DNA from 2 places in the Aureibacillus halotolerans genome. Region 1 is predicted to be linked to the other one. Evidence: a T-box and tRNA genes for the amino acid it is inferred to sense, from the RefSeq annotation. Region 1 holds a T-box; the other holds one or more tRNA genes.
The links. The T-box of region 1 lies ahead of tyrS (tyrosine--tRNA ligase). A T-box ahead of a tRNA ligase gene usually reads a tRNA of that ligase, here a tRNA-Tyr.
Positions count from the first base shown of each region.

Region 2: it has a tRNA-Tyr gene. The T-box ahead of tyrS (tyrosine--tRNA ligase) is inferred to sense a tRNA for this amino acid. The anticodon was not compared.

Region 1 covers NZ_SNYJ01000008.1:35,289-50,581, forward strand. The annotation lists gene rph (rifamycin-inactivating phosphotransferase) at 1-343, shown strand, start outside; gene EV213_RS10710 (S-layer homology domain-containing protein) at 932-4,105, shown strand; gene EV213_RS10715 (transglycosylase domain-containing protein) at 4,152-7,037, opposite strand; T-box leader at 7,203-7,428, shown strand; gene tyrS (tyrosine--tRNA ligase) at 7,655-8,920, shown strand; gene EV213_RS10725 (extracellular solute-binding protein) at 9,221-10,396, shown strand; gene EV213_RS10730 (carbohydrate ABC transporter permease) at 10,457-11,338, shown strand; gene EV213_RS10735 (carbohydrate ABC transporter permease) at 11,335-12,222, shown strand; gene rpsD (30S ribosomal protein S4) at 12,401-13,003, opposite strand; gene EV213_RS10745 (GAF domain-containing protein) at 13,224-13,709, opposite strand; gene refZ (forespore capture DNA-binding protein RefZ) at 13,868-14,485, shown strand; gene ezrA (septation ring formation regulator EzrA) at 14,775-15,293, shown strand, end outside.
Region 2 covers NZ_SNYJ01000005.1:33,118-48,410, reverse strand. The annotation lists partial or broken gene EV213_RS07535 (oxidoreductase) at 1-138, shown strand, start outside; gene EV213_RS07530 (sigma-70 family RNA polymerase sigma factor) at 434-982, shown strand; gene EV213_RS07525 (PadR family transcriptional regulator) at 985-1,416, shown strand; gene EV213_RS07520 (FtsW/RodA/SpoVE family cell cycle protein) at 1,413-2,663, shown strand; gene glmS (glutamine--fructose-6-phosphate transaminase (isomerizing)) at 2,986-4,788, opposite strand; gene glmM (phosphoglucosamine mutase) at 5,203-6,552, opposite strand; gene EV213_RS07505 (CdaR family protein) at 6,645-7,961, opposite strand; gene cdaA (diadenylate cyclase CdaA) at 7,954-8,775, opposite strand; gene EV213_RS07495 (anti-sigma factor family protein) at 9,190-9,795, opposite strand; gene sigW (RNA polymerase sigma factor SigW) at 9,813-10,376, opposite strand; gene EV213_RS07485 (GNAT family N-acetyltransferase) at 10,713-11,177, opposite strand; tRNA gene EV213_RS07480 (tRNA-Lys) at 11,336-11,408, opposite strand; tRNA gene EV213_RS07475 (tRNA-Gln) at 11,410-11,484, opposite strand; tRNA gene EV213_RS07470 (tRNA-Tyr) at 11,492-11,576, opposite strand; tRNA gene EV213_RS07465 (tRNA-Glu) at 11,591-11,665, opposite strand; gene EV213_RS07460 (transposase) at 12,263-13,456, shown strand; gene EV213_RS07455 (sirohydrochlorin chelatase) at 14,117-14,863, shown strand; gene EV213_RS07450 (NAD(P)-dependent oxidoreductase) at 14,860-15,293, shown strand, end outside.

The sequences.
Region 1 (15,293 bases):
CACAGGAAATCTCCCTGATGAGGCAATTCCCGGAATTCCGGTCTCTTCAGGGGTCGTTGAGGGTCGTGCCAGGGTCGTACTGTCGGTCGATGAAGCGGACGTCGAAGAAGGAGACATCCTTGTCACTCAGTTTACTGATCCGAGTTGGACGCCTTTGTTTGTCACTATCAAAGGACTCGTGACGGAAGTCGGGGGCTTTACGACGCATGGTGCCGTCGTAACCCGGGAATATGGCCTGCCTGGTGTTGTCGGCGTCCAAAACGCTACGAAACGCATCAAAGATGGGCAGAGAATCAGAGTGAATGGAACAGAGGGGTATGTGGAAATTTTGGAAGATAGATAATGTGCAGGAACGATGTCGTTACTATATATTTTACATTTAAATGACTACTATCGTTAGTCGGAAACCGAATTTGGAGTTACATATAATAAGCGGTAAGACGACACGTTTTGTCGTTCTTGCCGCTTATTATATGTTGGCGCATGCCTAACCCGTAGCATTCCTTCCGGTGTTATTAAAATCTTTATCCAGGTGCACGTTGCCTATTAGGGCGTGTCTTAAAACTCGCTAAGAGACATCTGTCACCGCCTTTTCGTCCCCTGCTGCGTTCCTTTTCCTTGACGTACGTCCGGTACGCCTGCGAAAAAGCGCCTTGCTTGGAACGAAAATTCGGCAACATCTGCTCCCTTCTGAGTTCTCAGACACACCCTAGATGAATTTAATTTCGTGCTTTTGCGTCAAGTATGTCCCAGGCTCTTGTAAAAAAATGCTTTTTCCCTTGGCAGGATGTAACGTTTCATGTAAATGCTGGTTGCCCGTGTATGTCGAATGCTGTAAGCTAGAAGGGTGTACCCATGGCTGATTCTAAGAGCTGTAACATAGGGTAAAGCAGTTACGAACAATGAATCTATGAAAAAGGGAGAAAAGTATATGTCAAATCATCGTTTCTTAGCAAGTGCCGTCAGCGTTGCCGCTGTGGCCTCTATTGCCCTTCCTGGCGTCTCTCAAGCAGCGGAATTTACTGACTTAACCTCATCAAATGGTCATTATGACGATATTATGGCATTGGTTGAACGTGGTGTCATTACGGGCTTTCCAGATGGCACGTTTCAACCACAGGCTTCTCTCACACGAGCGCAAGCCGCAGTGATGTTCACAAGGGCCCTTGATCTACAAGTACCAGATGATGCTAACGAGTTGTTAGAAGCTTTTAATGACATCCCTGGTGATGCGTATTACAACGATGAAGTCGCCGCTCTTGTGGCTAGTGGAATCTCTAAAGGCTATGGCGATTATTATGCACCTGAAGCATCGTTAAGCCGTGAAGAAATGGCAACACTTCTCGTGAGGGCATTTGATCTACAACCAATAGAAGGCGTGAACGTGTCTTTATCAGATCTCGCCTCTGTGCAAGACGTACATAGAGAGAATGTTGAAATCCTTTATCAGAATGAATTGACGAAAGGCAAAGGCGACGGTTCTTATGGACCTCAGGATGAAGTGACTAGAGGTCAGTTTTCTGCCTTCATCGTCCGCGGTCTTGAGAATGCGGGAGCACTTGAAGATCTCGACATTGAATCTGTTGATGATGTAACAATTCATGCTGGAGAATCCCTTTCTTTGCCAGAAACACTTGAGGTGACAACGGTCAATGGTGAAACAACCTCAGTTGATGTCACTTGGGATTTAAGCAACTTTGATGCCAATGTGGAAGGCGATTACACAATCTATGGTACATTAGCTGGCTACAACCAAAAAGCTGAGGTTGACGTAACGGTAGAAAATCAGCCGTTGCAGGTTGAAGGCGTTGATATGGAAAACCTTAAGCAAATCATCGTTGAGTTAAACCATAGTGGGTACTCAAAAGCCATTGTTGAAAACGTGAATTATTATACGTACGAAGACAAGAATGGGGACAAAGGCGAATTATTGGACGCTACAGCGGTAGAGGATCAGGTCATTCTAACGTTAAGAGATACGTTTGATGATGAAGGTTACTTGCGAATCGACGAAGCCATTGATGGTGAAGAGAAGGAGTTTGAGCTTTCGTTTACGGATACGACACCGCCGGAGGTCGTTGAGATTTTGCCTGTAAGTGAAGACACAATCAAAGTGATCTTTTCCGAGCCGATGGATACTGGTGTTGCAAACGGCGAACGAGTAACCAACCGCGACATTGAGGATTCGTTTGACATTGACGATGAGAGCCATCGTGTTTCTGAAATTCAATCCTTCAGCTATGGACAAGAACTCAATGTGACGTTCAATAAAGACCTAGATGAAGGCGATTATACGTTAAACATTGGTCGTGGCATTAAAGATTATTTTGGGTTTGTTGTTGACGAGGATAGCTTTAATTTTGAGATGGACTATGACACGACTGATCCTGTGGTTACAGAGATTAAAGACATCTATCCAACGACAGCCACGCTTGTGTTTGATAGCGATGTGGAGTTGTCTAGCAATGCGCACAATGACTTTCATCACACGAAGTCGTCCATCGATGCGACGGACGCGATCGTTAAAAATGGTAATGAAGTTGTCTTGACGTTTGCGGAGGATGAAACGCTTCCTGAAGAAGGCGAAATCATTATTGACGCAAATGCATTAGAGGACCATTGGGGCAACGAAAATAAGAGTGATACCCTCGACTATACGATGGTCGACAACAATGAGGCGCCTGAAATTGCATCTGTGACTATGTTGGAGGAAACTGACACGACGGATCGTTATGTCACGCTTGACGTACAGTTTTCTGAGCCTGTGTTAAAAGAGCATGCCAACGAAAAGAGCAACTATGAGATCACAGGTGACGATGGGAAAACAATCGAAATTAAAAGCATTTCTCATCAAAACCAACAAGTCACCATCGTTCTTGATGCACGCTATGGCGATTTTTCACCACAGGACTATACGCTTTATGTCGATGAGATTGAAGATCTATTTGGAGAAACGAATGACCAATTATCCTACACGTTTAACGCTGGTAGTGTGGCTGCACCGAGCGCCTTTAAAGCCAATGTGTTAACAACAGACGATGACGAGGTTCGCTTTGTCGTTGACTTTGGCCGTGAAATGCAGGATACCGGGGCAAATGGCATAGAACAATTAAACCTCTATGAGCTTCGTTATCAAAACACCTCCATCTTGCTTCATCAATTGGATGAGCTTCGTGGAATAACGGTAGATATTAATACGTATGATCAACAAACACAAGCAGAAATCGTGATTGAGCGTGATAGTGCATCTACAGGAGAGTGGGATCGCTTTTTTGATGATGTTCAATACGTAGCTGAAAAAGGTACCTTGGACGACCTTTCCCTTCTTGTTGGACGAGTAGCAGACAAAAATGGAGTTCAAACGGTCAATTTTTCAAATGACATTACACTCAGTGCATCCAACACATTTGGTGCAAAAGAAGACAACATCCGTGCGACAGAACTGGATGAGCTACGCATTGAACTTTCGAGCATTGTCTATGATTTTGATGATGATGATTTCATTGTGTATGCGGACGAGAACAACAATGGGTCGCTTGATTCCAACGACACTGAGCTTGACGCCTCATTCGATTATGATGAAGATGACGATCGTCCATATATCTATGTGTATCTTGATGACGAGTTAGATAGTGACATGACGTATGATGGCCATCGTGTATATGTCACTACGGTTGATCGTGATGATGTAAATACAACAAACCGATATGGACAAACTATACTGCTCGATCACATACGTGTGATTGATGGGATCGCGTCACAGGTTGAAACATCTGATGGCGAAGAGCATGTCTACGTTCATGAATTAAAAGGAGAAGAAGACAAAGCCGTCGTGTCTCTTGAGTTTACAACAGATATTGACGACCGTTCTGTCAATTACTTGTCATTCACAATCTCGAATGATCGGTATTCAGTAGAAGAAGCATCAGTCAATGGTGATAGAGTTTACCTTGTAGTTGATTTGAACGGGGATACTGTGGAGGACCTTGTTGGCGAGTACGTTGAGCAACGAGCACCAATTGCGGATGAGAACGAAAATACGATTGAAGACCTTGAGCTTCGAATCAATGATGTACAAGGCGACCTTTCAGAAAATCAACTATAAGATCAAAAAAACGCGATGAGCTTAACTTTCTGCTCATCGCGTTTTTTTATTGTTCGTTTTCTTCAGAAGCATCATTGTCCTGCTCCAACGTTTCTTCTTGCTCTTCGGAGGCAGGTGTCGAGCTATCAGGTACATCTGTTGACGAGTCGGTATCGCTTGCATTCTCATCTTCAGTGGATACGTCACTGTCCTCAGAAGTATCAGATTCGCTGGATTCCCCAGTCACTGTATTAGACCACGGCGATTGGTTGCCTGCAATGTCGATGGCTACAACGTTGTAATCACCGCTTCCAGCAGAGATGCTCTGTTGATGAGCTGGCACAGTAGCAATCCGTTGGCCGTTTCTATAAACATAGTATCCAACAACATCTGTGTCACTTGTACTCCAGCTGATGGCACTTCCTGAATGATTCACAAATACCGGAGCTGGTGCTCTGCCATTTTCAATAGCGCTCCCACTACGAGGCGTTAACAGGTTAAGGTTTCCTGAAAGGAGCTGTTTTGGGTTTTCGACTTGATCATACCCCGATTGTTGGATAAAGGCAGGGTTTAGCATCGCTCCATACCGAGTAAATGCACTTGGTGTTCCGCTTAAGGCAGAATAAGGCGTCCCTTGAATGCTGACGTATTCTCCTTGTATAAAGCTGTTATCCCGTTCAGTAGGGACATATTTTGCGTTAAATAAGTCAGTTGTGACTAAACCCGCTTGTTGGCAAAGCTCAGATGGAAGCTTGCCTGAAATGCCACAAAAGGTGAGCTGTACAACACCATCCGGTCTTTCAAAAGAGCCACCAGTCACAAGCTCAGGATTTACGTCATAAGCAACGTTCATTAGTTCAGCCCAGAGCTTTATGTTTCTTGACCCATAAGAGTAACCTTGATAGGAAACTTCCAATGGCTTTGGCGTATCATAGCCCATCCAAACGCCAAATGTGACCTTTGGATTTGTCGCAACAAACCATGCGTCGTTGTAATTTTGTGAGGTCCCTGTTTTTCCGGCCCATTCGGACTGGAAGTTTAAAAAGCCTGGCAAGCTAACGGCCGTACCGCCTGAAATGACATCTTCAAGCATTGAGAGCATCATAAAATTCGTCTGCGGTGAGAAAACATCAACAGTTGTTGTTTCATGCTCATATACAGTTTCATTGTCTTTGGAAACAATTTTCTCGATGAGATACGCATCGGTAAATTTGCCTTGATTGCCAAAGGTGGAAAAGGCATTGACATTTTCTTCGACGGTTATGCCTTTTGTTAAAGCACCTAAAGCCATCGAATAGTTCGATTTGTCCCCAGGTACAAGGGAAGTGACACCCATCTTTTCAAGATAAGTGGTTGGTTGGTGTCCACTTTTTAGCATATCGACATATAGCTTGGCGGCAGGAATATTGTAAGAGCTGGCGAGTGCTCGACGTGCGGAAGTGAGCCCATGATAACCACCACCGTAATTACTAGGACTCCAAATGTCGCTACCTGCTCGTATGCTGTATTTCACATCTGCAATGAGTGTGCCAGGCTGAGCAACACCTAACTCAAGCGCTGGTGCATAGACGAGCAATGGCTTCATCGTTGACCCGTTTGAACGGAGCGCACTAGTCGCATGATTTTGCGCTTGTCTCTCATGATCTCGTCCTGCCACAAAGCTTAAAATCCGCCCGGTGCTGTTTTCAATTAGCATAGCACCTGTTTCTACAGGCTCCATTTCTGTAATTTCTTCTCCTGTATCTGGGTCAATGATGGTTTCTGGTTTTTCTGATCCATAGAGGGTAAATTGATTTTTCACGTCCTGCATCCGGTCGTACATATCCTTCTGAATCGTTGTATGAATCGTATAGCCATTTTTGTGAAGAGCTGTTTGCGCTTCATCATAATACGAGTTAAACAATTCATTATCTGCCTGTAAGGTTTCCTTGGATACACCATCTTCTGCAGCGAGCTGTTCTAAAAGAATTACTTTCGCCCTTTTCTCAATTTCCACAGTGAGCCACGGGTATTCTTGATTCGGAAGCGATCCTGGTGATGTGAAATCTGCTGTTACATCGTAGGCCAATGCGTCTTCATAAGCTTGCTCATCAATGATGTTCGTTTCAAACATCCGACTGAGAACAAGGTGCATTTTATCTATGCTTGGTGACAAATCTGGTTTTACTTCCCCAAAGTTCGTAAAAGGCGTAAACCTTGATGGACTCTGTGGCAAACCAGCAATATAAGCAGATTGGGCAAGGTTTAGTTCGGAGGCGTCAATTCCGAAGATGCCTCGTGCGGCCGTTTGTACGCCAGCAATATTACGTCCTGCGGCGTCTCTGCCGAATGGAACGATGTTTAAATACGCTTCAATAATATCTTCCTTTTTAAAGTATCTCTCAAGACGCATGGCAAGCAAGATTTCTTTTGCCTTGCGGTCGAACGACACCTCGTTCGTCAGAATTTGATTTTTAATAATTTGCTGTGTGAGTGTGCTACCACCTGAGCGATTGTCAGCGTTTGTTAGCTCCTGATAAACTGCTCGCATGACTGCTTTTGGAACAACTCCGTGATGTTCATGGAAAAGCTGATCCTCCGTAGCAATGATTGCATCGACAACAAATGGGGATACGTCCTCTAGATCAACCTCTTCACGATACAAATCCGAGCTGAGTTTTCCGAGATAATCGTTATTCGCAAAGTAAAGCTGTGTCGTTTCATTGTAATTATAAAGGTCTGTTTTCATGCTTTCATAGTCGCGAATTGGTTCATCTTTTACGAGAGCAGCGAAATACCCTGCACCGACGCCCCCAGCGAAAGCAAAGACAACAATGCAGGTCATGAAAAAGAGCAACAGTAAGTTCCAGCCAACTTTGTATGTAATTCGAGTGCTTGCAAGGATTCGTTGTGTCTTTACGTTCTTAAGAATATTCGAGAGCCATTCCTTGAATTGGCGCCATTGATCAGCCATTCTCACCCTCCTTTCTAAATCAGCACTATTATAGCATAAAACCATTGAAGTCTATAGAGTGAAAAGGCAAAAATAGACAACTCTCGTCCTTCTTTGCGTCCCACGAATAAAGCATTTATTGACAAACAAAACGTCATATGCTAAAACTATTCCTATCACATATACGTTATAGCGATGATGGGAAACAGTAGCTTTTGTCATGCGGAAAAATTAGAGAGTCGATGGCTGGTGAAAATCGACCCGCTGCAATTAGTGAATTACATTCTCGGATGCTCTTTTTGCGAACGCTGTTTAAGCATGAGTAAAAAGCGGGACCCTTCGTTACAGGGAAGAGAGGAAGCGTTTGTCTTCAAACAAGGTGGTACCGCGGTGCAATGTCATCGTCCTTGGCTGAAGAAGAGGGCTTTTTTACGTTGTGCATTTTTCTATGGTGTGTCTTAGAACTCAGAAGTGAGCAAATGTTGCCGAATTTTAGTTCCAACCAAGGCGCTTGTCCGCAGGCGTACCGGGCGTGCGTCAAGGAAAAGGAACGCAGGTGGGAACAAAAAGGCGGTGACAGATGCCTCTGAGCGTGTTTTAAGACACGCCCTAAATACACGAGCTAAAGGATGAGTCAAATGAGTGAATTAGTGAAGGATTTAGAGGCGAGAGGGTTAATCCACCAATCCACTGATGTGGACGTACTAACAAAACAACTTGAAGAAGAATCGCTTTCATTGTATTGCGGGTTTGATGCGACAGCAGATAGCCTGCATATCGGTCATCTTTTGCCACTGTTAACGTTGCGTAGGTTTCAAAATGCGGGCCATCGACCTGTTGCCCTCGTAGGAGGAGGCACGGGACTTATTGGTGACCCGAGCGGAAGATCTGAGGAACGGTCCCTGAACCCTGCGGAGACTGTTCAGCAATGGGCGGATAAAATTAAGGATCAAATTGGGACCATTATCGATTTTAACGATGATGCTCATCCAGCTGTCATGGCAAACAATTACGAGTGGCTTGGTGAATTAGAGGTCATTCCATTTCTGAGAGATATCGGGAAGCATTTCAGCATTAACTATATGCTTGCCAAAGACTCCGTGGATTCGAGATTAGAAAAAGGCTTGTCTTACACAGAATTTAGTTACATGATTTTACAGTCCTATGATTTTATGAATTTGTACAAAACCTACAATTGCAAGCTACAAATTGGCGGAAGTGATCAGTGGGGCAACATAACAGCGGGGATTGAGCTTATTCGTCGAACATTAGGGAAGTCGGATGTCCACGGTGTCACAATGCCTTTGATTACGAAAAGTGATGGCTCTAAGTTTGGGAAAACGGCAGGCGGAGCAGTATGGTTGGATGGAGAGAAAACAACACCTTATGAGTTTTATCAGTTTTGGTTGAACACAGATGATCGAGATGTCATTAAATTTCTGAAAAGCTTTACGTTTATTTCGCTTGAAGACATTAAAGCGTTACAAACCGAGATGGAAAAAGCACCAGAGGAACGAAAAGCGCAACGTAGCTTGGCTGAAGAAATGACAAACATGATTCATGGCGAAAAAGCGCTCCAGCAAGCGATTCATATTTCAAAAGCATTGTTTGGCGGAGGATCACTAAGTGACTTATCCGGTGATGAAATTCGTCAAGGTTTTAAAGATGTTCCTTCTGCGTCATGGACGAAGCAGGAATTGCCGCTTGTCGATATGCTTGTTGAATGTGGAGTCTCTCCTTCAAAACGCCAGGCGCGTGAGGATATTCAAAATGGTGCGATTTCCATTAATGGCGAGAAGAAAACAGATGTGCAGCTGCAGCTAAGTGATGATGATAAACTGGATGGCACATTTGTGATTGTCCGACGAGGGAAGAAGAAATACGTCTTGATTGAATGTGTGTAATGGCTAAAATGAGAGCATCATGCGGAGCAAATTATTGTTTCGCACGGTGTTTTTTTATTTGCGTTGGACCCATTGGCTCCGAAGGGTTTTGCATTCTGAAAATTGCTTATTCCTTTGAAAAGCACAAAAAGCCAGAGTATTCAATATTGATTATGTTATCAAACATGCTCTACACTTATTAAGAATATTTTAATAAGAAAGGGTGAGAGCATGCGAAACAGCTTTTTTATAATGGCTTTTTGTCTAATGTTTCTCCTTTGTGGATGCTCGCAGCAAACTGGGCAAACGGAAGATGGGCGAATGAAGCTTGTGTTTTGGAACTTGTTCTCCGGTGGAGATCAGGAGTACATGCTGTCGATTGTGGATGCCTATAACGAAAGTCAAAACGACGTCTTTGTAGAAAGTCCGACCATTGCTTGGGCAGATTACTACACAAAGCTTGTCACTAGCGTAGCAGCAGGTAAAGGACCGGATTTAGCTGTCTCCCATGCCGCACGTGTCCCAGAGCTTTATTATCAAGGTCTTGCCGCACCTCTTGATGACCTTGCAAATGAAATCGGTTTCAAATGGGGCGGTATTACACAAAACGTGGAAGAGTCGATTGTTCTTGATGGAAATCACTATGCAATACCGATTGATACACACCCGTTTATTTTATATTTGAACAAGGAGCTGGTGACGGAAGCAGGTCTGCTAGATGAAAATGGCAATGTGGCAATGGAAGAGACTCCAGAAGGATTTATAGATTTTTTTACGAAAGCAAAGAAAGCGCTTCCTCAAAAGTTCCCAATTGCCATGTCTTCGACAGGTGTCGACCCGTACCGTTGGTGGTGGGCGGTCTATTTCCAAATGGGTGGGACGCCAATGTTATCTGATGATCTGACAGAAACAGAAATAACGATGGATAGAGAAATTGCGATTAAGGCGGCAACGTATTTGAAGAGTCTTTATCATGAGCATGAGCTAATCCCACCAAACCTAGGAGATTTTTATCAAAGCTTTCAGTCTGGAAAAGCCGTTTCAATGCTGACAGGGGTATGGGCAACAGGAATTTGGGAGCAAACGGAAGGGCTTGAGTTTATCCCGCTGCCATTGCCGCAGCTGTTTGAACAACCTGGGGACTTTGGGGGCTCACATACGATTGTCATGCCGGCAGATCCTGATATGTCTCCAGAACGAAAGCGTGCCGGAATGGAGTTTATGGCATTTGTTCTTGATCAAGGGGCCGAATGGGCGAAAGCAGGACATATTCCAGCGAAGACATCGATATTGCAAGAAGATGCGTATCTTGAGCAACCCTATCGATCGTCTTATGCAGAAGTAGCCCAAAATGTTGTGTTTCCTAGTAAGACCATTTATGCAGGAGCAGCACAGACGATTATGCAGCGTAATCTTGATCTCATCTGGACAAACAATGCGTCTCCGGAAGAGGCTATTGACATCATGATTGATGAACTAGAGGTGCTTGTACCGTAAATCGGCTTGTCTCACAGCAATTGGTTTCATCAAAAATATCAAATTGGTGGTGAACAATCGATGAAGCAAAAAAGATCCCTTAATTGGCTAAAGCCGTTACCGTTTTTATTGCCATTTTTGCTTGTTTATCTTGTTTTTACAGTTTATCCAATCGCAAAAGGATTGCAAATGAGCTTGTTTGATTGGACATTGATTGAAAAGAAAGGCTTTAGAGGTTTTGATCATTATGCCCGCCTCCTTGAAGATCCGGACTTTTGGAGTTCTTTAGGGAATACGATGTTGTTTGTTATCCTGTCGACGCCAACAATGATTTTGCTCGCGTTAGGGTTGGCACTACTCGCCAATATACAAACTACATTGCAATCCATTTTTCGTGGAGCGTTTTTTATTCCAAGCATCCTGTCTGTGTCTGTCATCTCCTACCTTGCGATTTTTATGCTGCAACCCTATACAGGCTTTGTGAACAACGCCATCCAAATGTTTGGGACGGATGCAGAGCCTTTTTGGCTGAACAATCCAACGCTTGCTTGGTTGAGCATCGTTGCGGTCACACTGTGGTGGACAGTAGGCTTTAACTTGATTCTGTTTCTCACAGCTTTGCAGGACATCCCGGATCAGCTATACGAAGCAGCAGAAATTGACGGTGCAACGAGGACACAAATGTTTTTCAAAATTACACTGCCACAGCTCGTTCCGATTGCGCGAGTCGTGTTGTTGCTTCAAGTACTTGCCTCCTTTAAGGTGTTTGCTCAAATTCTCTTAATTACAGATGGAGGTCCGGGAACGGCCACTCGGCCACTGATCCAATATATTTATGAGATAGGTTTTGTACGCTTTGATCTCGGGTATGCATCGGCCATGTCGTATGCGTTGTTCTTCTTATTGTTGCTGCTTTCCATTGCTCAAATTCGTGGAAGAGGGAAGGAGGGAAGCATGATATGAGAAAAACAACAACTGCACACTCATCGACGTCAGCTCCTACTAAACATGCCTCCTTGCTACAAAAAAATCGCGATCCATTAAAAAGTGTAAAGATGACAGCTGCGATCGTCGCAGCGATTATGTTCGTGTTTCCAATCATCTGGATGCTTTTTGTTTCTTTGAAACCGCAGGCGACGACGGCTAGTCTTCCACTGGATTGGTTTTTGCCCCCGTATACTTGGGTCAATTACCACGAGATCTTATTTGAAAGCAAAGTACTGCTTTGGTTGTGGAACAGCTTGTATGTCGGTGTCGTCACCACCATTTTGACGCTGATTATTACGTCGCTCGCTGCATTTGCCATTTCCAAAATGAAGTTTGGTTATCGAAAATTTATCTATGTGTTTTTCCTTGCGGGAATGATGGTGCCAGGGGAAGCGACGATTATCCCTTTGTTTGAGATTGTAAAAAACTTAGAGCTCTTGGACACATATACGGGCTTAATTTTGCCGATGATTGCATCTCCAATGGGGGTCATTATCTTAAAAAGCTTTTTTGATGGGGTGCCCGACGAAGTCATTGAAAGTGCGCAAATCGATGGCTGCTCTTATGGCAGGCTGTACTGGAGCATTGTTTTACCGCTCGCCAAACCAGCGCTTGCGGCGATCGGCATCTTCACATTCATAGGATCTTGGAACAATTTTTTATGGCCCTTCTTGTCCATTGTCACCGAAAACCTTTATACGTTGCCAGTAGGTATCCCGACATTTAACTCGAATTATTCACAGAGTTATGTGCTCCCGATGACCGTAAATGCCGTTGCATCACTGCCTGTCATCATTGCCTTTTTGCTATTTGAAAAGCAGATAGTCAAAGGGGTTAGCTTTACAGGGTTGAAGGGGTAATGGGTGGTGGAGAGAAGTTATTAAAGGGTTACTTCACATGTAATGATAAGACTTGGTAAACCTTCAATTAGAGTTAGAGTTGCTTGTATGAGAGCGCAGCCATACGCTCGTTACAATCAAAAAAACCCCAGAGACGCTGCAATTAAAGCGTTTCTGGGGTTTTTTATTGAAGCAACTATTAACGAGAGTAGAACTCTACGATAAGTTGTTCGTTGATTTCTGCTGGTAGTTCAGCACGCTCAGGAAGACGGTTGTACGTTCCTGAAAGAGCTTCTGCATTGAATGTAAGGAATTCTGGAACGAAATTGCTCACTTCAACAGCTTCTTGGACAATCGCAAGGTTACGTGATTTTTCACGAACGGCGATTGTTTGTCCTGCAACGACGCGGTAAGAAGGGATATCTACTCGTCCGCCATCGACTTCAATGTGACCGTGGTTAACAAGCTGACGAGCTTGACGACGAGTACGCGCCAAACCGAGGCGATACACGAGGTTGTCAAGGCGAGATTCTAGAAGGGCCATGAAATTTTCACCCTGAATCCCTTTCATTTTGCTTGCATCATTAAATGTACGATGGAATTGACGTTCATTAATTCCAAACATAAAACGCAATTTTTGCTTCTCGCGCAATTGCAATCCATATTCAGATACTTTTCTACGCTGATTTGCACCGTGTTGACCTGGTGGGAAAGGGCGTTTTTCTAATTCTTTCCCTGTTCCTGTTAATGAAATACCGACACGACGTGCTTGTTTCCAACTTGGTCCTGTATAACGAGCCATATAATGACTCCTCCTTCGCTTTTATTTTGCATAAAATAAAAGCTTGCCATGGCACACACGCATGTTCTCTATGTTATTTCCTGCATCCTCGCCTCAGCAGCTAAGGTTACACGATGCACCTCAAATGAGGAACAACATACGAATAAACAAGGCGTCCACTCTGCTTTATTTTACACATGCAAACGCAAGTATACGTTGATTTGGTTATAAAGTCAATACGTTACGCCTTCAAAGACGCTTCAAGAACACGAACGAACTGCTCAAGAAATACCTGATCCTCAGTTGTAAAGCGCTGAAGTTCAGGAGCATCAATATCAAGGCAGCCAATGACTTTGCCGTCTGCATGAATGGGAACGACGATTTCTGACTTTGATGCTGGATCACAGGCGATATGACCTGGAAATGCAGAAACATCTGTGACAAGCTTTGTTTCATCCAACTCCACGGCAGTTCCGCAAACGCCTTTCCCTATAGAAATGCGCACACAGGCCGGAAGACCTTGAAAAGGGCCGAGCACAAGCGTTTCCCCTTTAACTAAATAAAAACCAACCCAATTGATGTTTTCTAGGTATTGATTTAACAACGCGCTGGCATTTGCCAGATTGGCGATTTGATCATCCTCATCTTCGATCAACGCTTGTAGCTGCTTGAGAACAAGCGCCTCGTTTTTTTGACGATCCTCTGAATATGATGAACCGGTGAACATCGTTTGTGACCTCCATTCAACATGATACGAGTATTTCCCCATTCATTCTCGCAGATCTTGCAGAAAACGTCGAGCGAATTGAACAGGTGTTGAAGAGAACTTAGAGAACTGTTCCTTCATAGAGATTTAAAGTGTGCACAAATAGAGGAGGAGCAGAAATGAGTACGTCAACAAAGAAAAAGATGCTTGATGCAGCAGTGTTACTGTTTAATGCGAAAGGGTATGGAGGCACTTCGGTACGAGCAATCGCGCAAAAAGCGGACGTCAATCCTGCGCTAATCTCCTATTATTTTAAGAATAAAGATGGTCTTTTAGAAGAACTGGCAATTGACTATTTTGAGGGGTATATGGATGTGCTTGGAAAAGCCATGAATGAGGTTGATCGAACCTATGCGCCAGCCGCCATAAAAGAAGTCATCGTCTCATTATTAGAACACCAACGTTCCCATGCAGAAACGGCACGGTTTATTTATCGCGAATTAACCCTTGATTCAATGCTGGCAAAAGAAGTGGCTTCGACCTATTTAGCAAAGGAGAAATATGCATTTTCTTCGCTTTTTGAACAGGGGATTCGCCAAAAACATTTGGTGTCGTTTCCGGTAGCCTATACGATCATGCAGTTGAAGACGATGTTGATGACACCTTATTTACAAAAGCACTATTTAACAAACGTGCTGTATGTATTTCCTCATGAGCCCTATTTCCATGTCATGCACCAACAGCAGGTTTGTGGATGGATTGATCAAATGACGCTTGCAGTGAAGCAACATGCTTGAAGGTTCGTGTAAGCGGATTTCAGGTCACGCGTAGGACGCCATTTCTCTTGTTTTCTCCCCCGAAAAACATATGGAGTGTGCATTTCTGTTTTTTTTCTACAAAATAGTAAGGTAGAGGGCGTAAAAGAATGATATGATATGGGATAATGAAGATTCTATTCTATTTCTAGTCATTTACCGTCCATTATCTATGAAAATGAATGAAAACTATTTTGAACGTATACAATTTATATTCTGTTAACACTCGTCTTAAAGTGAGAGAAATGGTGTTGATCGGGGAGGCCTTAGAATGTCGTTATTGCATTGGATTATTCTTACGCTGGTCGCTGTTACAATCTTGTTTATCATCTCGATGTTTCGTAAGCGGTCGATTTACAAGCAGGTGGAGCAGTTTGAAGAGAAAAAAAACCTTCTGCTGAACGGAAATGTTCCAGCAGAACTCGCGAAAGTGAAACAATTAAAGCTTACAGGAGAAACGGAGAAGAAATTCTACGGCTGGCGCGATACATGGGATGCGATCGTCACTGAGGAGCTTCCAAAACTTGAAGAAAAGATGTTCGACGCAGAAGAAGCAGCTGACAAATATCAATTCCGAAAAGCGGGTCATCTTTTATATGATATTCGTCAGACCTTGCAGGCCAATGAAGAAAAAATTCAATTTATGCTAGCAGAATGCCAGGAGCTCGTTGGCAGTGAAGAGAAAAATCGCGAAGAAATTGAAGAGCTAAAAGCCTCTCATCAAGCGCTTAAAAAAACAGTACTCGTTTCCCGGACGAAACTAGGTTCAGCTGTTACGATATTGGAGCAA
Region 2 (15,293 bases), on a different contig from region 1:
GCACTCACAGACGGTACCATCGATCTTGCAGCATTCGGTCGACCTTTATTAGCCAATCCGGATTTTGTCCATCGGGTGAGTGAAGGGTGGCGATTGCGTGAATACGATACGTTTCAACACCTTCACGTCCTAACTTAACTTCATTTGTCAAGCAGCGTTTCCATGATAAGTCCTTCCTCGTCCCTCCCATCCTTTATCAGGCGATGGGGGATTTCTGTCGTCCAACGCGCATCAAAATTAACCATTGACCGGCTCAAAATGAACCAGTCAATGGCTGCATCATCATCGTTTTTTTAAAGCATCATTGGTTTTCTGTTCTTCGATGTTTTTTTAAAAGGCGCATTACGACAATGATTCACTTGATTTTCTTAAAATTTTTCCAAACCAAAAGGATGCTTGCTTCGTCTAAAATGGAGAAAGGGGTGAAACGTAGATGGCTGAACTTGAGGAAATAGAAATAAATAGTAATTGCATAGAAAATACTGAGCAAATTATCGGCCAATTAATGGATAACTACAGCGATGATGTACTGCATCTTGTTTTTTCATATGTAAAGAATCGAACGACAGCTGAGGATTTAACGCAAGAGATATTTATTAAGTGCTATGAAAAATTAGGTCAGTTTAATGATAAGTCATCCATAAAAACGTGGCTGTATCGAATTGCCATTAATCATTGTAAGGATTACTTACGTAGTTGGCATTATCGTAAAGTAAAATTCAGCGATAAAGTTTGGGACTATATCCCATCTAAATCAAACCATGTGGACGAGGAAGTCATCTCAAAAAATGTAGCAAATCGTTTAACGAGTGCTGTTATGGAGTTACCAGTAAAATACAGAGAAGTTGTTTTTTTATATTACTACGAGGAGCTTTCTTTAGTAAATATCAGCAAGATTACGGATGTAAATAGCAATACATTGAAAACGAGATTAAAAACTGCCAGAGAATTATTAAAGAATAAGATGAAAAAGGAGGTTTAACGATGGGCGATCCATTCTATAGCTTAAAGAATTCTTTTAAAAAAGATTTTGAAGGCCTTTCTTTTTCCGAGGAGAGAAAAAATGCGGTGAAAGAAACGATCCGGAGGAAGCAATCTCACCTAGACCTCGAGTATTGGAAAGTAGAAACCCTTAAAAATGTATTAGATTCACTGAAACATGAAGCAAAGTATGGGTACGATATTTCCACCCAACTATTTCGAAAAGACGAGCTTAGCTTCAAAAGCAATGAAGGCCAGATTTACACCCTTTTACATCTACTAGAAAATAAGAAAATCATTACTTCAAAATGGATGGAAGACAGGAAATACTATTCCCTAACTACGAAAGGAAAAAAATATCTAGCTGCTTGCGAACATAGAGATTCTAAACAACATGCATCACTGAAATATCTAATTGAGGAGGATTCTTTATGAGTTCTTCTAAATTTGAGGGCTATTTAAATAAAGTAATCTCTAAAGTGAAATCCAAGGAAGCTCATCATATGATCATAAAAGAGCTTAGTAGTCATATGGAAGAGCTAAGCCAATCCTTTCAAAAAGGCGGATTATCTATAAAGGATGCGGACAAAAAGGCAATGCAGGAGATGGGCGATCCCTCTACTGTTGGTAAAAACATGAATCTTCTTCATCAACCGAGAATGGATTGGCTCCTTATTGTTTTATTTGTTATTCTTGCAGGCATTAGTTTTCTTCCACTGATTGGTGGGGTTTCAGTACCTAGCTTTTCTTTTATGAAAAAACAAGTCGTCTGGCTCGTCCTTGCTATTCTTGCTCTCATAGGGTTTCTTTTCTTTGATTACAGGAAACTGAAAAACTTGTGGATGTATTTTTATGGAGGTGGCATACTCCTATTTTTCACAACGTTTTTAGTTGGCATTGAGCTTAACGGAGCAAAAAGATGGATTTCTTTCGGGGGTATTACGATTGACGGACCAGCTATATCCTTATTTTTATTTCTCATAGCGTGGGCCGGCATTTTTGCCAAAATCAATGCGTTTAAGGGGTGGAAAAAACATGGAATGCTATTATTCCTATTTTGGACTCCAGCCCTTCTCTACATCATAATCCCACATTTTATGTTTAGTATGATATATGTTTTATGCGTATTAGCCATGTATGTGTTTTCTTATATCCATAAACAATTTGCCATTAAAGTAGCCGTGGGTCATTTGCTTCTAGGTATCATTTTCATTAGTACGATGATTTTTAAATTACCTAAAAACCATCTCTCTGATACACTCATACCATTGAACGATATCCTTTCAGAGGCTGGTTGGTTCGGCCAGGGACTTTACAATGATCTAAAGCTCCCTGAAGCACATATCGATTTTGTATTCCCATTTCTCGTCTATTCTCTTGGGTGGGTATTCGGAATTACCCTTTGTCTACTTCTCTTTGTATTTATTTTGCGAATTTCATTAAATGCGTTTAAAACAAAGGATGTATTCGGCAAATTATTAGCCATCGGAGGGGCTGCATTATTTATTGTCCCCGCTTGTTGGAACATTCTAATGGGTCTTGGAATAGTCCCCATCATGGTTGTACCCTTGCCGTTTATTAGTTATGGAGGAAGCCTGTTGCTAGGGTACTCTGTACTATTAGGCCTGATTCTGAGCGTTTATCGAAGAAAGGATATTGTAGAACCTACACTGGTAAATTGATTTAGTGTATAACCGTTACCAAATACTCTATTAAAGCTATGAGAAGACTCTACCATATAGGGACAGGACAATTCGTTAAACGACTAGGGCGTGTCTGAGAACGCAGAAGGTGACGCAAAGGCTGTGACATTTGCTTCTAAGCGAGTTTATATGAGGGGGCCAACATCCTTCTATGCAAAAGCCTTTTTCATCAGATGAGAAATTATTGTATGAATATAGTTAAACAAGCATAAAAAAGATCAATGTAAAACCAAAAAGAACCGGAATTATGTACACTTGGTACTGTTCCGGTTCTCATTGATTTTACTTTATTGCAATAAACCTACTCCACCGTAACACTCTTCGCCAAGTTCCGTGGTTTATCAACGTCACAGCCGCGATGAAGAGCGGCGTAGTATGCGATGAGCTGGAATGGGATGACGCTGGCGAGTGGGCTGAAGTGCGGATGCACTTCGGGCAGCACGTGCTGGTCGCCTGGGCGAGCCTGGTCATGGGACACGATCGCACAGGTGTTGGCGCCACGGGCGGCAACTTCCTGCAGGTTGCCTCGTAGGTGGCCTGCGACATGCTCCTGGGTGATCAGACCGAAGACTGGCGTGCCGTCTTCAATTAAGGCAATCGTGCCGTGCTTCAGTTCGCCACCGGCAAAGCCTTCTGCCTGGATGTACGAGATTTCTTTCAGTTTCAGCGCAGCTTCCATCACGACGTAATAATCGACAGCGCGGCCGATAAAGAAGGCGTTGCGTGTCTCGGATAGATAATCGCGAGCGATTTGCTCGTAGTCGTCCTTCTGGGCGCACAGCACTTCCATCGCATTGGCGACAATCGCTAATTCTTGCAATGGATCAAACGTGAGCGTGCGTCCTTTGCCATTGGCCACATCGACAGACAAGATCGATAGAACAGCGATCTGTGCAGTGTAGGCTTTCGTCGAAGCCACCGCAATTTCCGGACCAGCGTGCAGCAATAATGTATGATCGGCCTCTCTCGACAACGTCGAGCCTGGCGAATTGGTAATCGTGAGCGTAGGGTGCCCGAGCTGTTTCACGTCAACAAGGACGCTGCGGCAGTCGGCGGTTTCCCCACTCTGTGAGATAAAGACAAACAACGGGCGCTCAGACAACAATGGCATGTTGTAGCTGAACTCACTGGCAATGTGCACTTCAGTAGGCACTCCGGCAATCGTTTCTAGAAACTGCTTGCCGACGAGACCTGCATGCCAGCTCGTGCCACACGCAATAATGTACAAACGATCGGCGGCTTTAACGGCTTGGCGAACGCCTTCGTCCACCTTTAGTTTGCCGGATTCGTCTTTGTATTGCTGGATAATGCGGCGCATAACGAGCGGCTGCTCATCGATTTCCTTGAGCATAAAGTGCGGATACGTGCCTTTTTCAATATCGGCCGCATCCAGTTCCGCGGTGTAGGGCTCTCTAGACACAGGTGTGCCGTCGAGCGCAGAGATGTGTGCCGCATTCTCGGTGAGCACAACGACCTCTCCGTCCATAATTTCCACATATTGATCGGTAAGTGCAAGGGTGGCCATCGCATCACTAGCGACGACATTTCCATGCTCCCCTAACCCAACAAGCAATGGGCTTTTTTGTTTGGCTACAAGAATTCGGCCTGGGGTTTCATTGTCGAGCAACGCAAGCGCAAAGGACCCTTTTAATAGGCCAAGCGTTTTCCGGAACGCTTCTTCTGCCTCTAGACCTTGCTTTGTGAACTGCTCAACAATCTGGACAATGATTTCAGTGTCGGTGTCGCTTGTCATGCCAACGTCCATCAGATGCTCGGTTTTAAGCTCCTGATAGTTTTCAATCACGCCGTTATGCACAAGCGTAAAACGACCCGATTCGCTTTGGTGTGGATGCGCGTTTGCATGGCTTGGTACGCCGTGTGTTGCCCAACGTGTATGACCAATGCCTGTTGCGCCAACTGCGTCGTCAGCGACAACGCCACGAAGCGCTTCGATACGGCCTTTTTCTTTATACACCTTCACGCCATTCGCGTCCATGAGGGCAATACCCGCCGAGTCATACCCACGATACTCCAGACGCTCCAAACCTTTTAACAAAATTTCCTTTGCCTGTTCCGATCCAATATATCCTACAATTCCGCACATGTGCTTTCATCCTCTCAAACTAACGAGGGCGATGAAAGCAGGGCTTTCTCGCCCCCGCTGTTCTTTTCGTTTTGTATGAAAGCTTGTGATTGTGTTTTTGTTCAAAGAGTCACCTCTCTGTTTTGAACACAATCTTAACGACCGAAGCTACTACGGCCGGGAGGCATCCGCCGATGCTCGATGATCCTCCTCCTCGTCAACTAAACCTTCCGTTTAGTTCAGGCGCTTTATGAAACTAGGAAACGTCCAACCCTCTCTTTCTTTACTAGAATAAAAGACATGCCCGAACGGCTGGCTCGAACACGCACCTATGATACCGCGGCAAAGATTCATTCGTCAACTCTCTGCCGCTTTATGTCTCATTACTACTGGTATGCCGTTCGACCTAATTTGGTGACGGCTATGCCATTTGCCTTACGCCTTCATGCCCAGCTCTTCTTCGATCACATCAACGACGCGCTGCACGTAAATGCGACACTCGTCTTCCGTCGGTGCTTCTGCCATGACACGTACGAGTGGCTCTGTACCCGATGGTCGAACGAGAATGCGGCCGTTTTCGCCCATTTCGGACTGTACTTGTTCAATCGTCTCAAGAATACGCGTGTTTGTGTTCATACTGTTTTTGTCAATGACGCGCACGTTCACTAAATGCTGCGGAAACTTCTCCATCCCAGCGACCAGCTCAGAGAGTGGTTTTCCCGTCACTTTCATAATATTGGCAAGCTGCAATGCACTCAGCAAGCCATCTCCGGTCGTGTTGTAATCAAGGAAAATGATGTGCCCAGACTGCTCACCACCAAGGTTAAAGTTACCTTTGCGCATTTCCTCCATCACATAACGATCGCCAACAGCTGTTTTTGCACTGCGTATACCGATCTCATCGAGGGCTTTGTAGTACCCAATATTGCTCATAATAGTACTAACGACGGTATTGTTTTTTAGGCGATTTTCCTCACGCATAAATTTCGCACAAACGTACAAAATGTAGTCGCCATCAATCACACGTCCGTTCTCGTCAATCGCAATCAGACGATCGCCATCTCCATCAAAGGAGAAACCAACGTCCGCGCCTTTTTCCTTCACCACAGCAGCTAAAGTCTCAGGGTGGGTGGAGCCCACACCAGCGTTAATATTCAAGCCGTTTGGCGATGTGCCAATTGACGTAATATCCGCCTCAAGGTCAGCAAACAAATGCGAAGCCAACGAAGAAGTTGCTCCGTGTGCACAGTCGAGGGCAATATGTAGGCCATCGAAATCTTCATCCACAGTATGTTTTAAGTATTGTAGGTATTTTTGTGTGCCTTCAAAGTAGTCAGTGACTTGACCCAAGTCTGCGCCGACTGGACGTGGCAGTTCATCATCCGCTGCATCAATAAGAGACTCAATTTCCGCTTCTTGAGCGTCCAATAATTTAAAACCGTCTGGGCCAAAAAACTTGATGCCGTTGTCTTCCACAGGGTTATGGGACGCAGAAATCATGACCCCTGCTTGAGCGCCCATTGCCTTCGTTAAATAAGCAACGCCCGGTGTAGATATAACGCCAATGCGCATCACCTCTGCCCCAATAGACAGCAATCCTGCGACGAGAGCGCCTTCAAGCATATGTCCAGAAATGCGTGTATCTCTTCCAATCAGGACCTTTGGCTTTTCGTTGTTTCTGGTCAGTACATATCCGCCGCAACGGCCAATCTTAAACGCAAGCTCTGGCGTTAATTCGCTGTTGGCCACGCCACGTACACCATCTGTTCCAAAATATTTACCCATAAAAGTCAATCGCTCCTTCGTTTTTTGCAAAAACGATTATTTCGCAGATTCAAGCGAACCTGCATTTGTCTGGCACGTTTGCCAAAACCGTTCTATGCTGCGTCTGTTGCTGTCGTGTCAGTTTCTGCATCCGTGTCCTCAGTGTTTGCTGGTGGTGGTGCTTCCGTATTGTCTGGTGTGCCGATCGTCACCACTGCGGTTTGACGTGGCAGCGTGAATGCGATCCCGTCGACAGGAGTCACCTGCAAAGGCACCTCATGTGTTCCCTGTCCAAGGCCTGATAAATCAGCTATGACAATGATGTCCTCATTGGTCAGACCACTCAAAATACTTTCAGCTCCAGTGGCAGACACATTCATAACGCCGCCTTGAGGAGCGGAAATGGCAATTTCCTCTCCTTCAGGGGCATTTTCAGCTTGCACCTGCACTTCTGGCACTTGGACCGTCGCATCTGGAATTTCATCTACAGTGACATCAACTGTTACCGTCTCTGGATCTGCCGTAATGCTTTCCGGAAGGTCGAGTCCGATTTCAATAGCGTCGCTGCTGTCGATGCCAGAGAGGTCAATTCCCTCCGTTTGTATGCGCTCAATACCGTCAAGCACGTTCTGTGGACCGGAGATCGTCACTTGCTGTGGCGTAGGTGAAAGATTTGAGACTTCGAAGCCTTCTGCGGCATCCCCAGTTCCTACTGCCTCAATTGGAACGGTTTTGCTAGGGGCAGCCACCGGCACTTCGACCTCGACACTAGATGGTTCAACAGTCACATCAAGCTCATTGCCTCGTTGGTCGTATACCTTAACAAGTGCATTCGACTGGAAGGTTTCTGAAATATTGGCTAGGTCAATCCAGGTTTTCACAAGCGCAATGCGTTCCATTTCGCTTTGCGGCCCAGTCACCCTCACGGAATCTGGTTGTACGATCGCATCTCCCGCACTATAACCCTCTGCCATATTCCCTTGATTAATATAGTCTATGCTTACAGGATAGACATTTGATACCTCTGGCTCAATCGTTACATTGATCTGCGCAGGGTCTAACGTCACGTTAAGGCGATTGGAGAAGCCTGAGTATTGGACATCCACCTCATGCGTGCCAGGCTCCAAGCCTGTCACATCGACAAACACTTCAAAATTTTGCTGGTTTAACGTGGCACGAATCACACTCGTCGGACCTTCTAAGTAAATGTCTGCCGTTTGTGCTTCATCCGACACAACATATTGCGGACCCTCAGTATGAGTGGCAATTGGAACGTTGTAAATTTCCTCAGTTTCCGAAACTTGCGGAAGCACATTTGAATTGTTCCTGTCCCCCGGCGTCGTTTCGGTCGTGACGATCAAAAACAACAAAACCGCCAGCACGAGTGAAATAATCTTGACGAACCACGGCGTATTCATCAATTTATCCATTTTTACGCCCCCTCCATTGCCACTTAGATGCGGTGACAGATTTGGCAGGCAACATGGTTTCTTCTGAAAGCATTTCCTTTAATGCATCAATTGTTAAATCTCTGTGTAATTCCCCATTCTTCGTTAACGACACTTGGCCCGTTTCTTCAGACACGATAACTGTCAGACAGTCTGTGACTTCACTGATTCCCAATGCAGCTCTGTGCCTTGTCCCAAGCTCTTTCGTAATAAACGGGCTTTCTGAGAGGGGCAAGTAACACGCCGCTGCGGCAATCTCTTGTTGTTTAAGAATGACGGCGCCATCATGGAGCGGGGTGTTTGGAATGAACAAGTTAATGAGTAGCTCAGAGGTAAGTCTGGCATTCATTTGAATACCGGTTTCAACATATTCATTCAAGCCGGTTTCACGTTCAATCGAGATCAATGCCCCAATTCTACGTTTGGCCATGTACTGAACTGCTTTGCCTATGGCTTCAATCGTCCGTGTCTGCTCATCTTCTTCATTAAAGGAGCCCCTTGAGAAAAGCTTGCCTCGCCCTAATTGTTCGAGTGCCCTTCGAAGCTCCGGCTGAAAGATGATAATGACGGCAAGGAAACCCCAGGTGACCGCTTCGCCCATCAGCCATTCCAACGTTCGGAGACCAAAGTAGCTGCTAATGAACCAGACACCAAAAATGACGACGATGCCTTTTAACAGCTGCACGGCCTTCGTGCCACGAATGAGCATGATCAGCTTGTACACCACGTACCAAACGACAAGAATATCCACGATCGTCGTTACATATTGAATCCAAGGGAGTTCTTCAAAGTTCATCCCTCACACTTCCTTCGGTACGAAAAATTAAAGCGGTTGTATTGGTCATCATGCCCAACACCAGCCTCATTATATCACAGAATGGCACATCAATAGGAATCAGCAGCGTCTTACTTTTGCCCCTTTTTCACCTAGACCTTTCGTCCCCCTCGTCCATTTTAAGGACATGTGGGGGTGATGGAAAAGTAGAATATCAATATGAAGGGGTCACTGCGCGGTGCCGTGCACCTCAGGGAAGTTGCGTTCCTGTCGAACACACTCCCTTTTATCCACACAGTTTGGATTGGAAACCGAGCACTTTCCCGGTCTATCCGAGCACCTCAGGGCTGTATCCGCACAGTAAGAGCTCCTCTCACTCTATATAAAAAAGAATTGCCGCTCAACCACTCGGCAATTCTTCCGTTTATATCTATCCTAGAAAAGTGATTTGAGCTGGTACAAGAGCCACTCAAACACTTGATCAATTTCTTCAATGTCGCCAACGACCTTACCGGATTTTGCCATATATTGCTCGCCATTACCTAAAATGTTTCCGTTAATCACGGTCACATTCCCTGTGACTTTTCCGCGTATGTCCAAGTCCCCATTCTTCACTAGCACATCGCCTTCGATGACTTCACCTTCAGGGACAATCACAGTGCTGCCTTCGACATCCAGATTGCTTTGTGAAGACATTTGTAGCTGATCTTGGTCTGTCCAGACGGCAGAGATGCCTCCGACAAATAATAGAAAGAAAATGGCTGCGGCTGTCACTATCGGGTGAGCGGTAAACCATCGGCGGTAAACCACTGTTTTTTTCTCTTTTGGGAGCTGACCGAGAACAGAAGCTGTAAACCCATCAGGTGCTTCCATTTTTGGTGTCGCTTGAATGATAGCAACGGTTTTCTTCAGCTCAACATAATGCTGGTGACATGTTGAGCATTCTTTTAAATGCTGATGAAGCTCTTTTTGCTTTTCAGCTGAAAGCTCACCGTCTAAATAATCGTGCATCATTTCAACAATTTGAGTAGGGCACCCCATGCTTGCTCCTCCTTTCATCAGGCTTTTCCAAGTCGTTTTCTTAGCGCCTCACGACCACGGCGAATTCTCGTTTTGACTGTATTGATTGGCAAGTCAAGGATGTCTGAGATTTCTTTCAAGGACAAATCCTCAATGTATTTTAATACAACGGCAGAACGATACTTCAACGGGAGGCCCATAATTTCCTCTTGTATCCACCCCTGGAGTTCCAAAGATTCCACTTGCTCCTCCACAAGCGGATCTTCAGACGATAGTTGTGAATACATATCGAGACCTTCCGTCCCGTGCACTTCCGCATCCAAAGAGAAGTCCGGCTTTTTCTTCCGCATACGATCAATGGACACATTCGTCGCAATCCGATAGAGCCACGTGGAGAACTTCTTCGAGGTATCATACGTATGGATGTTTACATACGCTCGAATAAACGCCTCTTGTGCCATATCCTCTGCTTCGTGCGCATTCCCTAGCACTCTATAACATATATGGTACACCTTATTCTTATAAAGCTCGACAATATCGCCGTACGCATTTTGATCGCCTTTCTTCACCTGGCGAATGCGTTCCTTCACTATTGAGTCCATGATTTACCTCCGCTCGCTGCGGCTATCCGTTATATACGATTGATCTCTCCGCAAGGTTTCATTCTTTGATAAAAATTTTTCATAAAACAGATGTGCGCTGAAATGCGGATTCTGTCTAGAAGCGCACCACTGTATTATACCAAAGGTTGACAGAGAAATAATTGGGGCAATGTGTTTTTTTGTTAATCAAATGAAGTTGAGAAGTTTCTCAAGGCAATATATTTTTTGTTTTTGGCTCGCTTTCTTTCTCCTCGGGATCGCTTCCGCTCCGTGCGTTCCTTTGCTATGCACACCTTTACTGTTTGTCACTCAAGAGCTTTATGGGACGCCCAAAAGTTAACATTCGTATTCCATTTTCAAAAATTCAAATGTACTTCCATTTGTGTCCTGCATAAAAGTAGTCGTTTCTATAAATCCAACTTTCCGATAAAGTTTGATCGCTCTTTGATTAAAGGTCGCAACTGATAATGTTATTTTTTTTGGTTTAAATTCACTTTTCACAAATGCTATACCTGCGTTTAGAAACTTTACTCCTTCGCCTTTACCGGTTAAGTCCGGTCTCATTCCTAAGCCTATATCGAATGTAGAATCTTCTCCCTTGTACACGCTAAAAAAACCGACCAATTCATTATACATAGTAACGGAATACATAGTGTCCCCTCGTTTTTTCGGGTCCACAAATTCCTCTAAATCTTCTTTATCGGCTTCCATATCATAAAAAGAATAATCTCCATCATAATGCCATTTATATGCGATATCCATAGCTTGTTCTTGGGTCATCATTTCAAATGTATATGTCATCATTGTCCCCTTTGACCTTTATTCCATCATCCTTCTTCATTAAGTACGGAAGAAATATGATCCAACCGCAATTGCATCATACCGCTTCTATCCACTCAATTATTCGAGATAAACGAAAAACAACCCTTCTCAATGATGAAGGGTTGTCGTGTGTCAGATGAGCCATGGAGGATTCGAACCTCCGACCCTCTGATTAAAAGTCAGATGCTCTACCAACTGAGCTAATGGCTCGTGGCTGGGCTAGCTGGATTCGAACCAACGAGTGACGGAGTCAAAGTCCGTTGCCTTACCGCTTGGCTATAGCCCAATCACAATGGTGGAGGGGGGCGGATTCGAACCGCCGAACCCGGAGGGAGCGGATTTACAGTCCGCCGCGTTTAGCCACTTCGCTACCCCTCCATTGTAAAAATCATTGGTGACCCGTACGGGATTCGAACCCGTGTTACCGCCGTGAAAGGGCGGTGTCTTAACCGCTTGACCAACGGGCCTCTTTTCAAACGCCAGATATCATTATATAAGGCAGGCCAACAAAAAACAAGCGTTTTTAGAAGAAATTTTAATAAAAGTGATATCTTTGACTGCTCAACTTTCGCGCCTTACATTTTGGAGACACGCTTAGATATAGCTGGGTAAATCTGAAATTCAATATTGGGGTTGCTTTCTATGCAAGCTGCCATACGCTCGCTTTCCGCGGGCTTCTGCTGCGCCTCCTCGATCGCTTGCGCGCTCTGTGGGGTCTCGCTAGTGGCTGCTTTTAATGATCAGCATTTATGCTTTAATTACAATTAAAAAAAGATTCTTTTGGTGATTAAGGGGTAGATGATTTTTGTCCTGCGTAAGTTATCTAAACATATGTCCACCGCTGCATCAACACTGCACTAGGTGATGTAACTTTGCAGAAACGATGCACTTCCTTATCTTGTTTGGTAAACAACACGTCTTAACACACTTTCTTACTCGAGGGTTTTGCATAATTATTGAACCTTGCGGCGCAAGGGTTTTAAAACAAAGGAAAAGGACTTCACCCCAAATTGTAGAAAGAGATAAGTAGCGAAACCTATCTTTCCAAAGGAGTGAAGTCCTCTTTGTATATTCTACAAGATTCTCTATTTACCTTGCAAGAGTTGCTTGAGATGGAATCAAATGATCGTTTTTCAATCTTTTTTAAAGAGCTTGACCTTCGACCTTATGCCGCCATGTTGAAAAGCAAATCACCCCAAGGTGCTCAAGGGCATTCTCGTGAAGCGATATTACGAGCACTCCTCATCGCACCACTTGAAGGGTATTTCACTTTTACAGCCCTTCACAGAAGATTGGACAGTGATATATCGTTTCGTTACCGATGTGGATTTTCTCTCGAAGACAAAGCGCCTTCCATTTCAACATTAAGCCGAACCTTTCGTCAGCTGACAGATCAGGGTCTTCTTGATCAACTCTTTAACGATTTAGTTCAGCGTTGTTGGGATGAAGGCATCATTGATGGAACCACGATTGCCATTGACAGCACAGCGATTGACGCCTATGAGAAAAAACGACCAAAATCACGCTGCCAACAGAAGGATGAAGCGTCATGGGGAGCGAAACGTGACAGCTTCGGAAACCTACTCACTTGGTTTGGATACAAGGCTCACTTAGCCGTTGATACAGCGAGCGAGCTACCCGTCGCCATTGAAGTCACACCAGCCCATATAACGGATGGTGAGATCGGACCGAGCCTCGTCGAGAAAGCCGCACAGTCTGTCTCTTTCACCTATGTCACGGGAGATGCCGGATATGATCAAAAAAGAAACTACGAAGTGGTCAAAGCACATGGCGCCCAAGCCATCATTCCATTGAATCTCAGGAACGAGAAAGAACCGCCATCTGGTTTTTCGTCCATTGGAACGCCGCGCTGTTCGATGGGCTATGACATGACCTATTGGGGGACAGACGGGTCACATTTGAAATTCCGCTGTCCTCATGCCACGGGCCATGTAGAGTGTCCCCACGGCACTACATGGTGTTCGCCATCCAATTACGGAATGGTGAAAAAGGTCGATGTAGACCAAGATGTCCGCCGGTTTTCGCAACCTCACCGTGGAACGCGTCATTGGAACGAAACGTACAAGCAAAGGTCGAGTGTCGAAAGAGTTAATTCTCGAATGAAAGATCACTTGACGTCGGATGATCTCCACGTGAGAAAACTGAAAAAAGTGACCACATATATCATTCTGAATGCCATCGTTCTTTTAGCTTCATCGCTAGCTGCGAAGCGAACAATCGCTCAGAATGCGGCTTGAGGATCGTTGAAAAACTGACACCCCTACCCGCTATTAAAACATTCTGCCCGTCTGTCCTTTTCTAGGTGATCGAACAGAAGGAAGCTGAGCACGTTTGGAATCCGCATGCTCATCCATGGATTTCATGCGAATTCTATCTGATTTGTTTCTAGAAAGTTGTTATTTTGCAAAACCCTCACTCGTTATACGAGACCCGGACAAATAAAAAAATTTACGCAGAAACAAACATCAGCGTAGTCAAAACACGCAGACTCCTGCGGGAACAGCGCGAGCTGAAGATCCCGCAGGAAAGCTTTAGCTTTCTGAGGAAGCTGAAGCCGTGCCCGCGGAAAGCGAAGTATTTTGACGAAGTGATCGTGATTTCATCCTTTTCTTTGCGCCTATAGGGGCACAAGTGCAGCATCGACTCGATAAGACCTCGACGCGTTTTCTTTTAAGTCAAGCGATCTATCTCACCTTACTTCTACTCAAGATTTGCTAGCTAACATTGAAGGTGATTTTTGCACTGCGAAAGTTGTCTTTGATTATTAATATGATTTGTTTTCTACCAAAAAACCAAAAACCTACGTCAATCTGCTGACAAAACATCACTTCCCTAGCGGATTCTATGGTAAAATGCCCAAAAAGAATTAAAATTTCGTCATAGGAAAGAGGGGTCCTTTGAAAAGCATTTTGTACGTCTGTCACGGTACACGATCGGAAGCAGGACAGCAAGAATCCAAACAATACATTCGCGCCCTTCAAAGTCACTTTGATGTCCCTATGCAAATAACGTCATTCCTCGAGCTGACAAGCCCGACCATTCCAGAATCGTTAGACCTCATGATTAAGAAGAATGTGCATGACATTTTAATCATGCCAATTTTGCTCTTTTCCGCGGGGCATGCGAAGGTGGATATCCCGACTGAAGCAGATCGGGTGTTGCTGCAATACCCCCATGTACGAGCTTCTTACGGGCAACCAATCGGTGATCACAAAACGATGCCTGCCATTGTTGAAAAACAGGTCGCTTCCTGCGGTACCCCACCCTCTCCCGAAGATACCATTTTAATCGTTGGGAGAGGAAGCAGAGACGATGCAGCAACTGAGGATTTTGAAGCCATTGTGGAAGCATACCGTCATCGTTCAGGCCATCCTAACGTGGAAACCTGCTATCTCGCCGTTCAGAAACCAACTTTTCAGGAAGCGTTTGAGAATGCTTTGGCGGGAGGAACAAAGGTGTACGTCGTTCCTTACCTCGTCTTTACCGGCTTGCTGATGAATGATTTAGAGAAAGCTGTACAGATGGCAAACCACCAAGGGCATCAAGCCAAGCTTGCCACTTACTTGAGCAAACATTCGGAACTTATGGATGTGTTCATTGACCGTGTAAAGGAAGGCATTGTTCAGGAGAGACTTTCCTTTTGAACGCTTTTCCGGTCATGCTCAACTTACAGAATAAACGTGTTGCCGTTATTGGGGGCGGGTCCATTGCCGAACGAAAGGTGCGCGCCTTGCTTCCCCACCAACCTGAGTTATCTGTCGTTAGTCCGGAGGTAACGCCTGGACTAGCGGCATTGCATGAGGAAGGGACGCTTGTCTGGCAGAAAAGAGCTTTCCATTCCTCGGATGTGCTTAACTGTTTTTTCGTCGTTGCGGCGGCTCCACATTCTGTCAACGAAGAGGTCGCTCGTGCTGTTCACCCCTCTACGCTACTTAATGTAGCTTCTGATGCAAGCCTCGGCAACGCCACCATTCCTGCGTTTGAACAAGCAGGGAGCCTGACGCTCGCGCTTTCTACAAATGGAGCTAGTCCAGCCTATGCGAAGCAGCTAACGACGGCTTGGGCCGCACAATT